4 regions of the Varunaivibrio sulfuroxidans genome follow, and region 1 is predicted to be linked to each of the others. Evidence: predicted binding sites of a transcription regulator. Region 1 holds the regulator's gene; each other region holds the start of a gene.
What was found. The regulator PhoB, encoded in region 1, activates phosphate uptake and scavenging genes when phosphate is short. The targets are predictions, from matches to a motif close to TNTCATAAAACTGTCA.

Region 1 (3,124 bases):
TATTCGGCGACATCGCCTTTCCCCTGTTCGCCGCTTATTCAGCGAGTAAATTCGCCGTGCGCGGATTATCCGACGCCCTACGCCGGGAACTGGCGGATGACGATATTTTCGTCACCTACATTGCGCCACGGGCTGCAAAAACGGCGGCGAGCAGCACTTTCAAACACCTGATCGAACCTTTCCGAATGCGCCTCGACACGCCGGAAAAAGTCGCCCAGGGGGCCGTCAGGGCCATCGCGCGCCACCGCCGGACGGCCTACCCCATGGGCGCCGAGCGGTTTTACGTTTGTGTGCAGCGCCTCGCGCCGAATATTATCGACAGCGCCCTGACCCGTCAGATCGCCGCCTATCGCCGTCAGGGTCCTCGTCCCTAGTGGTTTGAGTTTAACATTTGAGTCCGATGCAATTGGACACAAATGTGTGAAGAAATCAAACTGCAACAAAAAGATAGATAGTGGTCGGCCCGATGGTTCGCGAGAGCGAAACGTCGGAGTCGATCCACTAGTGGTTTGCGTTTAACATTTGAGTCCGATACCCTTGGACGCAAATGTGTGAAAAAATCAAACCGCAACGAAAAGAGAGATCGCGGTCGGCCCAATCGTTTGCGAGGGCGAAACGTCGGCCCGATCCAGTAGGCCTGGGCAAGGAAGAAACGATCTGCGCCGAGACAAGGGGTTGATTTTTTCCTCCCCCGTGAAATGATGGCCCCATGAAATGATGGATCGAAAGTCCGTACGAGAAAGACGCTCCGCTGCGGTCAATGGGTTAAAAACAATAGGGCGCAGGAGACCATGCACGCACAAAGCGGTCAACAGCGGCGGGAGCCTTCCCCGGAACCTCGCCCCCCGACAAAAAGAACCCGGCTTTCCCGCGAAGAAAGAGAAAAACAAATCATCGACGGCGCCATACGGTTTTTTGCCGAAGTCGGTTTCGAGGGAAAAACTCGGGATCTGGCGAAACGGCTAGGCATTACCCAGCCGCTTTTGTATCGCTACTTCGACAGCAAGGAGACCTTGATCGAGCGGGTTTACCAGGAGCTTTTCATCGCCCGCTGGGACCCCAAATGGGAAACCCTCATTCGTCAGCGCAAGCGCACCTTGGAAGATCGTCTAATCACCTTTTACAAGGAATATTACCGCGCCACTTTCAATTACGAATGGGTGCGCATTCTCGTCTTCGCCGGGTTAAAGGGCGTCGATATCAATGGACGATACATCGAAATCGTCCGCGATAAGTGGATTCTTCCCGTTTGCGAGGAACTGCGCCTGTTCGCCGGACTTCCTCCCGCCTGCGAAATTCCGATTACCGACGAGGAAATGGAAATCGGCTGGGAACTGCACGGCAGTTTTTTCTACATGGCGGTGCGCAAATGGGTCTACACCATGGCGGTGCCCGGAGATGTCGAGCCGATCATCGAACGGATGATCCGCCTGTTCCTGAACGGCGCCCGCGACACCTTGCGCACCCAAATCGAAACTTGACGGCACTGCGACGTGAACGCCGCCCCTCGTCGAGGCCCCTACCCGGCGCCGTGCTCGCTGTCGATGGCGTAACCCGCCCCGCGAACGGTGCGGATGATGTCCGTGTCGTCGTTTTCATTAAGCGCCTTGCGCAAACGGCGAATGTGGACATCGACGGTACGCGCCTCGACATAAATATCGCGCCCCCACGCCATGTCGAGCAGGGATTCGCGGGAAAACACCCGGCCCGGCCGTTCCATCAAGATACGTAATAGACGAAATTCGGTTGGTCCCAGATGAACGGCGCGACCGTCTCGGGTCACCTTATGGGCGGCAAGGTCCATGGTGATGCCGCCATAGGAAATGTGCTCCTCGTCCAACCCCGGACGGGTGCGGCGCATCACCGCGCGGACCCGGGCGATCAACTCGCCGGGCGAAAACGGTTTCACCAGGTAATCGTCCGCCCCACTGTCCAGACCGCGCACCCGGTCTGATTCCTCGCCGCGCGCGGTCAGCATGATGACCGGCAGACGCTTGGTCTGGGTACGTTCGCGCAGACGGCGGCAGACCTCGATCCCGGACAATTCCGGCATCATCCAATCGAGCAGAACCAGATCCGGGCCTTCTTCCTCGACCACCAGCAAGGCTTCCTCGCCATTAACCGCCGTAACCACTCGATAACCCTCACTTTCGAGGTTGTAACGCAGAACCTCGACCTGGGCCGGTTCATCCTCGGCAATCAAAATCAGGGGCGTCATCGTTTTCGAACCTTTCCTACCGCGGATTTACCACCGTTGCGCTCGCCTCATCCTTTTTCGTTCGCTCGGTGGGGAACTTCGTTCCCGTGGACATGAAATGGACCTGTTCGGCGATCGACGTGACGTGATCGCCGATCCGTTCCACGTTCTTGGCGATAAAGAGGAGGTGGGTGCACGGCGTGATATTGCGGGCATCTTCCATCATGTAGGTCAGAAGCTCGCGGAAAAGACTGGTGTGATGCTGATCGACCTCTTCGTCGCGATTGCGCACATCCGTCGCCTTGGCGTCGTCACCGTTGGCGTAGGCGTCGAGGACGTTTTTGATCATGTCCTGCACCAACGCCGACATCCGCACGATGGACGCGGCGACACCGCTAATCGGATGAGAATGGGACAACGTAATCGTCCGCTTGGCGATATTCTTGGTGTAATCGCCGATCCGTTCCAAATTGCTGGCGATCTTAAGCGCCGCGGTGACCGAACGCAAATCGTCGGCAACCGGATTGCGCAGCGCCAAAATGCGGATCGTGACCTCGTCGATGGCCTGTTCCAGATTGTCGATTTGCCGGTCGTCGCGAACGACTTGTTCCGCCAATTCGCTGTCGCGGCGCTTCAAGGCGTCAACCGCCCGGGCCAGCTGAATTTCCGCAAATCCCCCCATTTCGGCGATCAAATTGTTGATGTGGGAGAGTTCCTCGTCAAACGACTTGACGATATGTTCGCCTTCCATTGTTTTTCTCCTTGGCCGCCGGACGTTCGAAGCGGCCTACCATACGGGCCGGTGTTCGTTCGCCGGAGGCGGTGTCAAAATAAGTTCCATCGTTCTGCGCCGCCCTTGAAAAGCACAGTACACGTCACCGCACATTCATAAGCAAGCCCCGACATGCCCGCAAAAGACTCCGGGAA
Region 2 (3,124 bases), 1.1 Mb from region 1:
CATGGAAGTGTGTTACCTGCTGGTCTACGGCGAGTTGCCCGACCGCGGCGAACTCGACAAGTTCAAGTACCGCATCACATACCACACCATGATCCACGAACAGATCAACTATTTTTTCCGAGGCTTCCGCCGCGATTCCCATCCGATGGCGATCATGTGCGGCGTCGTCGGCGCGCTGTCGGCGTTCTATCACGACAGCACGGACATTTCCGATCCGGTCCACCGCTTCGTCGCCTCGACCCGCTTGATCGCGAAAATGCCGACCATCGCCGCCACGGCGTATCGTTATTCGATGGGTATGCCGTTCGCCTATCCGCGCAATGACCTTAGCTTCTCGGAAAACTTCCTTTATATGATGTTCTCCAATCCGTGCGAGGAATACGTCGTCAACCCGGTGTTGGCCCGCGCCATGGATCGGATATTGATCCTCCACGCCGATCATGAACAAAACGCCTCGACGTCAACCGTGCGCATCGCCGGGTCGTCCGGAGCCAACCCGTTCGCGTGCATCGCCGCGGGCATCGCCTCGTTGTGGGGACCGGCGCACGGCGGAGCCAACGAAGCCGTGCTCAGCATGCTCGAACACATCGGCACGAAAGATCACATTCCCGAGTACATCGCCCGCGCCAAGGACAAGAACGACCCCTTCCGCCTGATGGGGTTCGGTCATCGGGTCTATAAGAACTTCGACCCTCGCGCCAGGGTTATGCGCCAAGCCGCGCACGATGTCCTCGATGAATTGGGGGTTCGTGACGACCCCCTGCTCGATCTGGCGATGGAGCTGGAACGCATCGCCCTCGAAGACGACTACTTCGTCTCCAAAAAGCTCTACCCCAACGTCGATTTTTATTCCGGAATCATTTTCAAGGCGATGGGCATTCCGACCTCGATGTTTACCGTTCTGTTCGCGGTGGCGCGCACCGTCGGTTGGGTCGCCCAGTGGAACGAAATGATCGAGGATCCAATGCAGAAAATCGGCCGCCCGCGGCAATTGTTCACCGGGTCGGGGCCGCGCGATTACGTCGATATCGCCGCCCGCGGCTAAGCTCTTTATCCCTGCCGGGGCATCCCGGACATTCGGGCCGGACGGTTGAAACCGTCCGGCCCTTTTTCATGGGCCGCACGCCTTGAAAAAACGCTCAAAACGCCTCTCAAAGCGGGGCGGTTGAACGCCGCTCCCGCGCGAACGACGCAATCCCAGATTGACGCGTGGAAACGGTCACCCGCATTGGTGATGGTCTCTAAAAACACGTTCGCAGAACGTCTTCAAAGCGTCATCAATCCGTCATCCAGATATGCCTAACATCGCGCCCATCCGCCGGATTCTCCGGCCAACATTAAGGCGCACCGCCCCCCATTTTCACGTTCAATCAAAGAGGAAGACATCATTCATGACTGTGTCGTTTAAACGCAAAATCGTGCTCGCCGCCGCAACGGCGACGCTCAGCGGATGGGTGGCGACCGCCCAGGCCGCGACCGAAATTCAGTGGTGGCACGCCATGGGCGGCGATTTGGGCAAGCGGGTCGAGGAAATCGCCGCGGGCTTCAACCACAGCCAAAGCAAATATGTCATCAAGCCGGTGTACAAGGGAAACTACACCGAAACCATGACCGCGGGCGTCGCCGCCTTTCGCGCCGGTAAGCCGCCGCACATTTTGCAGGTCTTCGAAGTCGGCACGGCGTCGATGATGGCCGCCAAGGGCGCCGTCTATCCCGTCTACAAGCTGATGAAGGACGAACACGTCCCGTTCAACGAAAACCGCTATATTTCGGCGGTGACCGGCTACTACACCACGACCGACGGCAAGATGCTGTCGATGCCCTTCAACAGTTCGACCCCGGTTCTGTTCTGGAACAAGGACGCCTTCGCCAAGGCGGGTCTGACTCGCGCCCCCAAGACCTGGGAAGAAATGGGTGAATATTCCAAGAAGCTGATTTCCTCTGGCGCCGCCCAATGCGGTTTCACGGTCGGCTGGCAGTCCTGGGTGATGCTGGAAAACTTCAGCGCCTGGCATAACCTTCCCTTCGCCACCAAGTCGGACGGTTTTGGCGGCCTGGACACCAAGCTGACCTTCAACGGCCCGCTCCAGGTCAAAACCATCCAGCAACTCGCCGATTGGCAAAAAGACGGCGTCTTTCGCTACGGCGGGCGTCGCAGCGACGCCAACCCTCTGTTCGCTCAGGGCAAATGCGCGATGCTGCTTAATTCCTCGGCGTCTTATGGCGGCCTAAAGAAAAGCGCTAAATTCGACTTCGGCACCGATCAGCTTCCCTACTGGTCCGACGTCAAGGGCGCGCCGCAAAATTCGATCATCGGCGGGGCCTCGTTGTGGGTGCTTAAGGGCAACGCCAAAAAGGATTACAAGGGCGTCGCCGAATTCCTGAACTATCTGTCCGACCCGTTCGTGCAAATGTTCTGGCATGAAAACACCGGCTATGTGCCGATCACCAAGGCGGCCTATCAACTGACCAAGGACACCGGCTACTACAACACCTTCAAGGGTCGGGACGTCGCCATCGAACAGATGAACGGCAAGAAGCCGACGGCCAACTCGAAGGGGCTGCGCCTGGGCAATTTCGTACAAACCCGCGACATCATCAACGAAGAACTCGAAGCCGTCTGGTCGGGCAAGAAAACCGCCAAACAGGCCCTGGATGAAGCGGTCAAGCGCGGCGACGTCTTGTTGCGCAAGTTCGAAAAAGCCAACAAATGACGTAACGTCAAACCCGCGGGGCCGCCTTTGCGCGGCCCCGTTTCCGTTTCAAATGCGTTCACGCGCCGCCCGGCGCACTGCTTTTTAGATCATTCGTTCTAAAACATACCCCCGACGGATAGCCTTATGGAAAAGAAGACGACATTCTCTAACCGCTGGCTGCCTTACGTCCTTGTCGCGCCACAGATCACGATAACCCTCATCTTCTTTATCTGGCCGGCGGGACAGGCGCTGTACCAGTCGTTTTTCGTCGAGGACCCCTTCGGCTTGAGCACCCAATTCGTCTGGTTCGACAATTTCAAGGACGTTCTGGGCGATCCGCTTTATTTCGATTCCATCGTCATCACCGCCGTTTTCAGTCTGGCGACGACATTTCTGGCGCTCGGCGTGTCCTTATTGTTGGCGGTGAT
Region 3 (3,124 bases), 540 kb from region 1:
CTGGTGGCGTTGGCGTAGGTGATGGCGAAGGTTGCGATGTCGATCGCCATGACGTTGATCGGCATCTGTTCGAGCATCCGCTGCAAGGGAGGGGGGGCGACATCCTCTGCGCCCGGCGTGTCGGTGTGCGCCCACGTCATCATGGGGGCGATATAGCGCCCGGCGTCGTCGCGCAGTGCGCTGAAAACGAGGTTCAGGCATTTTTCGCCGAGGGTGACGCGGACCTGTTGGGGAAGTTGCGCTTCTCCGCCCCCGCGGATGCGTCGAATTTCCTGAATATCGCCGAGAAAATCGATGGACCGTCCGATCATTTTATCGGGTTTTTCGGGAAAGAGGTGTTGCAACCCCTCGAACGTGCGCCGACCGGCTTCGTTCATGTAACGGATGCACAAATCACGGGGATCGAGAACCATGACGCCGACCGGCATGTGTCCGATCATGGACTCGAAGTGCTTCGTCTTTAAAAGGCGGGAGCGCAGCATTGGTACCTTCCTTGCCCGGTTGTAGCCCATCATCGCATAGGGCCGGAGCCGATTTGAGTGTCGTCATGTGCGATTTCCCCCTGTGCCGCGGCGGTCCAAAACGACCCTCCGGAAATCGTTCATTCCCTTCCCTAATTCAGCCTGTATCGGCACGAAAAGGCGCGAACGGCGTAAGGATTGCATCCTTTTATGTTGAGCGCATAGCCCGGAATACAATATTTTTCATGGTAATCTAGGGTCAGGACCTCTTAATCTGATGCGTCTGGCGGAGATGAATTTAAGTGTGGGTTAGGCGGAGAACCCGCCGCAATGGTCCTCATTGCAAGGGTTTTCCAACGACATCCGCGCTTAAATTCATCCCGTCCCGTAGGGATTTGTGAAAAATGCCCCAAGAACGTCGTCGAAGACTTTTGAAAGTGAACGGTACTTCCGGCAAGTCTTCTCCTAGTGGTTTGAGTTTAACATTTGAGTCCGATGCAATTGGACACAAATGTGTGAAGAAATCAAACTGCAACAAAAAGATAGATAGTGGTCGGCCCGATGGTTCGCGAGAGCGAAACGTCGGAGTCGATCCACTAGGTCTGTGACATTTTTGACAAACCAGATACATCAGATTAAGAGGTCCTGACCCTAGCGACTGTACCGTAGGTGTCGGTCTTCTTTCATGACACGGGGGGCGTGAAAGCTTAATATCTCATGGCGGAAAAGAGACTTTTGGTGGAAATGGAACTTTCGCCCCAAAAAAGAAGCGACCCCCTCGTGGCCTGGGGCCGCCGCGGGGACGGGAAAGTATTCGACGGTGAGGACGGCGGCCTTTTTGAGGCGTCTACAGGGCCTATTGGAAGCGTGGAACGTATGGGATTTTGATGTGAATGTCTTGACGAAGGATGAAACTCAGACGCCGGATTTGACCTCCATCGCGCGTTTTTTTAATCGGGAACTGTCGTGGTTGGCCTTCAATACCCGCGTTTTGGAAGAGGCTGATAATAAAAAACATCCCCTTTTGGAGCGGGTCCGGTTTTTGTCGATTTCATCGGCCAACCTCGATGAATTTTACATGGTGCGCGTCGCCGGCTTGAAAGGACAGGTCCGCGCCGGGATCGCCTCGGTCAGTCAGGATGGATTGAACGCGGCCCAGCAGCTTGAGGCGATCCACGAAGAAGTCCGCCGCCTGATGCAGGCGCAACACGACACTTGGGGAAATTTGCGTCGGGAGCTTCTCGGGGAGGGGATACACGTCCTGAAAGAGCGTGACCTCAGCGCGCGCGAACATGAATGGCTCGATAAATATTTCATGGATCACCTATTCCCGGTGCTTACGCCTCTGGCGATCGACCCGGCCCACCCGTTTCCGTTCATTCCCAATCTGGGGTTTTCCTTGGTGATGTTGCTACAGGAAGAGAAATCGAGCGAGATGTTGCGGGCGCTCATTCCCGTGCCCCATCTGGTCGAACGCTTCGTGCGCCTGCCCAGTCGGCAAATCCGTTTTATCCCCATCGAACGGGTTATCGGTTTATTTCTGGATCGCTTGTTTCCCGGCTTTAAAGTCGTCGAATTGGCTAATTTCAGGGTGATACGCGACAGCGAAATGGAAATTGACGAGGAGGCCGAAGATCTGGTGCGCACCTTCGAATCCGCACTCAAGCGCCGTCGCCGCGGATCGGTCATCCGTCTTGGGTTCAACGACGATATTTCCGCAGAACTGCGCGACATGGTGATGAGTGAATTCGGGGTTGATGATAACGCGACATTCCCTGTCGAAGGCATCTTGGGGTTGGTCGATATCAAGCAGTTGATCGTTTCCGAGCGTCCCGACCTTTTGTTTGAGTCGTTCAATCCTCGGTTTCCCGAACGGGTGCGGGATTTTGGCGGCGACGTCTTCGCCGCGATCCGCAAAAAGGATCTAATAGTCCACCATCCCTATGAAAGTTTCGATGTCGTGGTGCAGTTCGTGCGCCAGGCAATGAACGATCCGCAGGTGGTTGCGATCAAGCAGACCCTTTACCGCACAAGTAACGATTCACCGATCGTCGCCGCGCTGATCGAGGCGGCCGAGGCGGGGAAAACGGTAACCGCGATGGTCGAATTGAAGGCGCGCTTCGATGAAGAAGCGAATATTCGTTGGGCGCGCGACTTGGAGCGGGCGGGAGTCCAGGTGGTTTACGGTTTCATGGATAAAAAAATTCACGCCAAGGTGAACTTGATCGTTCGCCGAGAGGGGAAAATGCTTCGTTCGTACGTGCATTATGGTACGGGGAACTATCACCCGATCACGGCCAAGATTTACACCGATCTGTCTTTTTTCACGTGCGATCCGCAATTGTGTCAAGATGCGTCGCGCTTGTTCAATTATATGACGGGATATGCGCAACCCATGGCGATGCAAAAGCTCGTGTTTTCGCCGTTGACGCTGCGCAGTACGTTGCTGGAGCTTATCGACGTTGAAATCGCTAACGCCAAGGCGGGCAAACCCGCGGCGATTTGGGTCAAGGTTAATTCTCTCGTCGATCAATTATTGATCGATGCCCTATACCGCGCGTCCTGCGCCGGAGTCCAGATCGACATGATCATTCGGGGAATATGCTGTCTTCGCCCGGGGATTAAGGATTTATCGGAAAATATTCGGGTGAAAAGTATCGTCG
Region 4 (3,124 bases), 1.2 Mb from region 1:
TGTACCGGTATCAATTGCACGAATTCGCCCAGCGCCTCGATCATGTGCTGTTGCAGGCCGCCTAGCGTCATCGCCGCCATCTGGCAGCCGCTGCACGCCCCGCTCAATTTGATGAAAACCTGATTGCCGCGCACGTCGATCAGCTCGACGTCGCCGCCATCGGCCTGAAGCTGCGGGCGCGCCTTGGCGATCTCGTCCTCGATCCTGCGGATGCGCTGCAAGGTGGACAGGCCGCCCATCTCCGCCACCGTCTCCGCCACCGTCTCGCCGGCTTCCTCGGGGGGCGTTCGGGCGGGCGCCATGGGGTCGAAAGCCTCGCCCCGTTCGGCCAGCACACGGGTCAAGATTTCCTCGATTTTCTCATGACACGACGAACAACTGCCGCCCGCCTTGGTGTAATTGGTGACGTCTTCCACCGTGCTTAACGTGTTGGCGCGAATGGTATTTTCGATCATCGGCTCGTCCACGGCGAAACACTTACACACCAGCGCGCCTTCCTCGTGGTCATCGACCCATTCCTCGCCCCGGTAATTGGCGACGGCGGCCTGCAGCGCCTCGCGCCCCATCACCGAGCAGTGCATTTTTTCCGGCGGCAGACCGTCCAAATAATCGGCGATGTCCTGGTTGGTCACGCCCAGGGCCTGATCCAGGGTCATGCCTTTGATGATCTCGGTCAACGCCGACGACGAGGCGATCGCCGAGCCGCAGCCGAAGGTCTGAAAAGACGCCTCGATGATGGTCTCGCTTCCCGGTTCGACCCGCAGCATCAAACGCAGGGCGTCGCCGCACGAGATCGAACCGACGTCGCCGATCCCATTGGCCTCGGTAATGACCCCGGCGTTGCGGGGATTGTAAAAATGATCTTTGACGGTTTCCGAATAATCCCACATGGCGCGATCCTCGTCTTTAATTCATGTTTCGGACGTTAGGCGGTGAACGACTTGCCGCAGCCGCAGCCGGACTTGGCGTTGGGATTCTCAAAAACGAAGCCGCTGCCTTCCAGGCTGTCTTGAAAATCCACCGTGACCCCCACAAGAAGCGGCGCGCTTTGGGGATCGACGAAAACGCGGGCGTCGCCGCATTCGACGACGGTATCCTCCGCCGCGGCCGCGCCCTCCAGTTTCATGGCGTATTGAAACCCCGAACAACCGCCGCCGGTGACCGCGATGCGCAGCCCCGTGACCGGCGTTTTCGACGTTGAGATAAAACGGGCGACGGCGCGCCGGGCATCTTCGGTAAGGTTAAGCATGAAGACCTCTTCTCACTGTTCGGGACATCACCTGCCCCAGGCAGTGCAACGGCCATACCAGTCCATCGCCACCACGGAAAAACACCCTTAGAGATATGAAAAGAAATGATTTTATTTATCACTTTCCGATGCCGCCATTGTCGCTTTTACGACAACGCCCCGCGCGGCGCGGCCTCATAGCGGCGCACTTTGAACAATGCGCGGGTGCAATCCCTTGGCGAAGCGCACGCGCGCCTTCATCGCCGGGTTGAGGTAAACCGTCCCGGTATCGTCCACCAGCATCACGTAATGCGCCCCCATGCGCCGGGCGATGCGGTACCAGCCTTTGGGGCCGGCGACGGTCAATGCCGTGGCGGTGGCGTCGGCCAGGGCACCGTCGTAGCCGATCACCGTCGTCGAGACGATATGGCGCACCGGCATTCCGGTCCGCGGATTGATGATGTGACCGTAACGCACGCCCTTGGAATCGCGATAGCGCTCGTAATTGCCCGAGGTATAGACATCCTCGCCGGGTTTCAGATCGACGGTGGCGATCTCGCCCCACGCCTTGGGGTCGCGAATGGCGATGCGCCAGGGCCGCCCGCCGTACTGGCCGACGGTGTTTAAATCTCCTCCGGCGTTAACGATGGCGTTCTTGATACCGTAGGCGGCAAGGACCTTTTCCGCCCGGTCCATCGCCACCCCCTTGGCGAAACCGCCAAAATCCAATTGGACCGCAGGGTTGCGGCTGTGGACCCTATCGCCCTTGATAATAACGTCGTCCATCGTCGGGTGACGCGCCGCCAGGGCGCGAATGCGCGCCATCGGAGGCAATTTACCTTTGGGATTGACGTCGGCGTGAAACCCCCATGCCCCGACCAACGCCCCGATCGCCGGATTGAACAGGCCGTCGCTCATGGTGTAGTACCTCTTCGCCTGCACGATCAGCGGCAACACGAAAGGGCTGACCTTCTTGGTTTCCCCCTTGGCGAAGGCCTTGTTCAAATTGCTCAACTCGCCGGGCTTCCAGGCATGCCAATCCTTGTACATATGCTGGAATTCCTGGGAGAGCTGGGCGGTCGCGGCCTGGGCTTGGGCGCGGTCGGCGCCGCGCACGATGATTTCGACCAAAGTACCGAACACGTAGAGCGTGCTTTTATATTCGTCATTCCCCCGAGGGGCGCACGACGCCAGGGCGGCGCACATGCACAAAATCATCCCGAGACGCCGCATTTCCTTTCTCCTTTATGCTTTATGCCGTTTTGCCGAGACGGGGCGTCTCGCACGTCGGGGACGCGGCGCCGGGGAGCACCCGCCCCTCGCCCATGAAACGCAAATGGCGGGGCGCGACCGACAGCCACACCCGGCTTCCCGGCGCGGGGGTCGGCACATCCGCCGGACGGTGCGCGACCAGCGTTCCACCGCCGCCAACGGCCAGGGTCACCCGACGGATCAGGCCCTCCTCGGCGATCGCGCGCACCCGCGCCGCGATGCCCTGTCCCGATCGTGAATGCAGATGAAGATGCTCCGGCTTGAAGCCGATCCACGCGGTATCCAGCGGTGGCTCGCCTTCCACCGCCAGCCCTCCCCATCGCCCGGCGATCCGATCGCCCGCCAGCACGCCGACTTCGAGCAGGTTCGGCCAACCCAGGACGCGGGCGACCTCGACCTCGCCGGGGGTATCGAAAACATCGTCCCGCCGTCCGGCGCGGACTAAGCGCCCCGCGACCATAACGCCAATCCAATCGGCAAGGGCGCGTACGTCGTCGATGTCGTGACTGACCATGAAAACGGGAATATCCATCGTCCCCAGGACATCCGCCAGGCGGGCGCGCAGGCGCCGACGCAGGTGCGCGTCGATTGCCGACAGGGGTTCGTCCAACAGCAACACGTCGG

Region 2: the regulator PhoB is predicted to act here: its motif matches at 1,273-1,288, upstream of ugpB (sn-glycerol-3-phosphate ABC transporter substrate-binding protein UgpB).
Region 3: the regulator PhoB is predicted to act here: its motif matches at 1,067-1,082, upstream of P3M64_RS00790 (RNA degradosome polyphosphate kinase).
Region 4: the regulator PhoB is predicted to act here: its motif matches at 1,388-1,403, upstream of P3M64_RS06775 (HesB/IscA family protein).

What each region holds. Positions count from the first base shown of each region.
Region 1 covers NZ_CP119676.1:2,690,058-2,693,181, reverse strand. The annotation lists gene P3M64_RS12570 (SDR family NAD(P)-dependent oxidoreductase) at 1-374, shown strand, start outside; gene P3M64_RS12565 (TetR/AcrR family transcriptional regulator) at 792-1,481, shown strand; gene phoB (phosphate regulon transcriptional regulator PhoB) at 1,520-2,218, opposite strand; gene phoU (phosphate signaling complex protein PhoU) at 2,235-2,948, opposite strand.
Region 2 covers NZ_CP119676.1:685,068-688,191, forward strand. The annotation lists gene gltA (citrate synthase) at 1-1,045, shown strand, start outside; gene ugpB (sn-glycerol-3-phosphate ABC transporter substrate-binding protein UgpB) at 1,392-2,714, shown strand; gene ugpA (sn-glycerol-3-phosphate ABC transporter permease UgpA) at 2,841-3,124, shown strand, end outside.
Region 3 covers NZ_CP119676.1:164,933-168,056, forward strand. The annotation lists gene P3M64_RS00785 (methyl-accepting chemotaxis protein) at 1-482, opposite strand, end outside; gene P3M64_RS00790 (RNA degradosome polyphosphate kinase) at 1,351-3,124, shown strand, end outside.
Region 4 covers NZ_CP119676.1:1,444,851-1,447,974, forward strand. The annotation lists gene nifU (Fe-S cluster assembly protein NifU) at 1-890, opposite strand, end outside; gene P3M64_RS06775 (HesB/IscA family protein) at 926-1,249, opposite strand; gene P3M64_RS06780 (FAD:protein FMN transferase) at 1,424-2,461, opposite strand; gene P3M64_RS06785 (ABC transporter ATP-binding protein) at 2,481-3,124, opposite strand, start outside.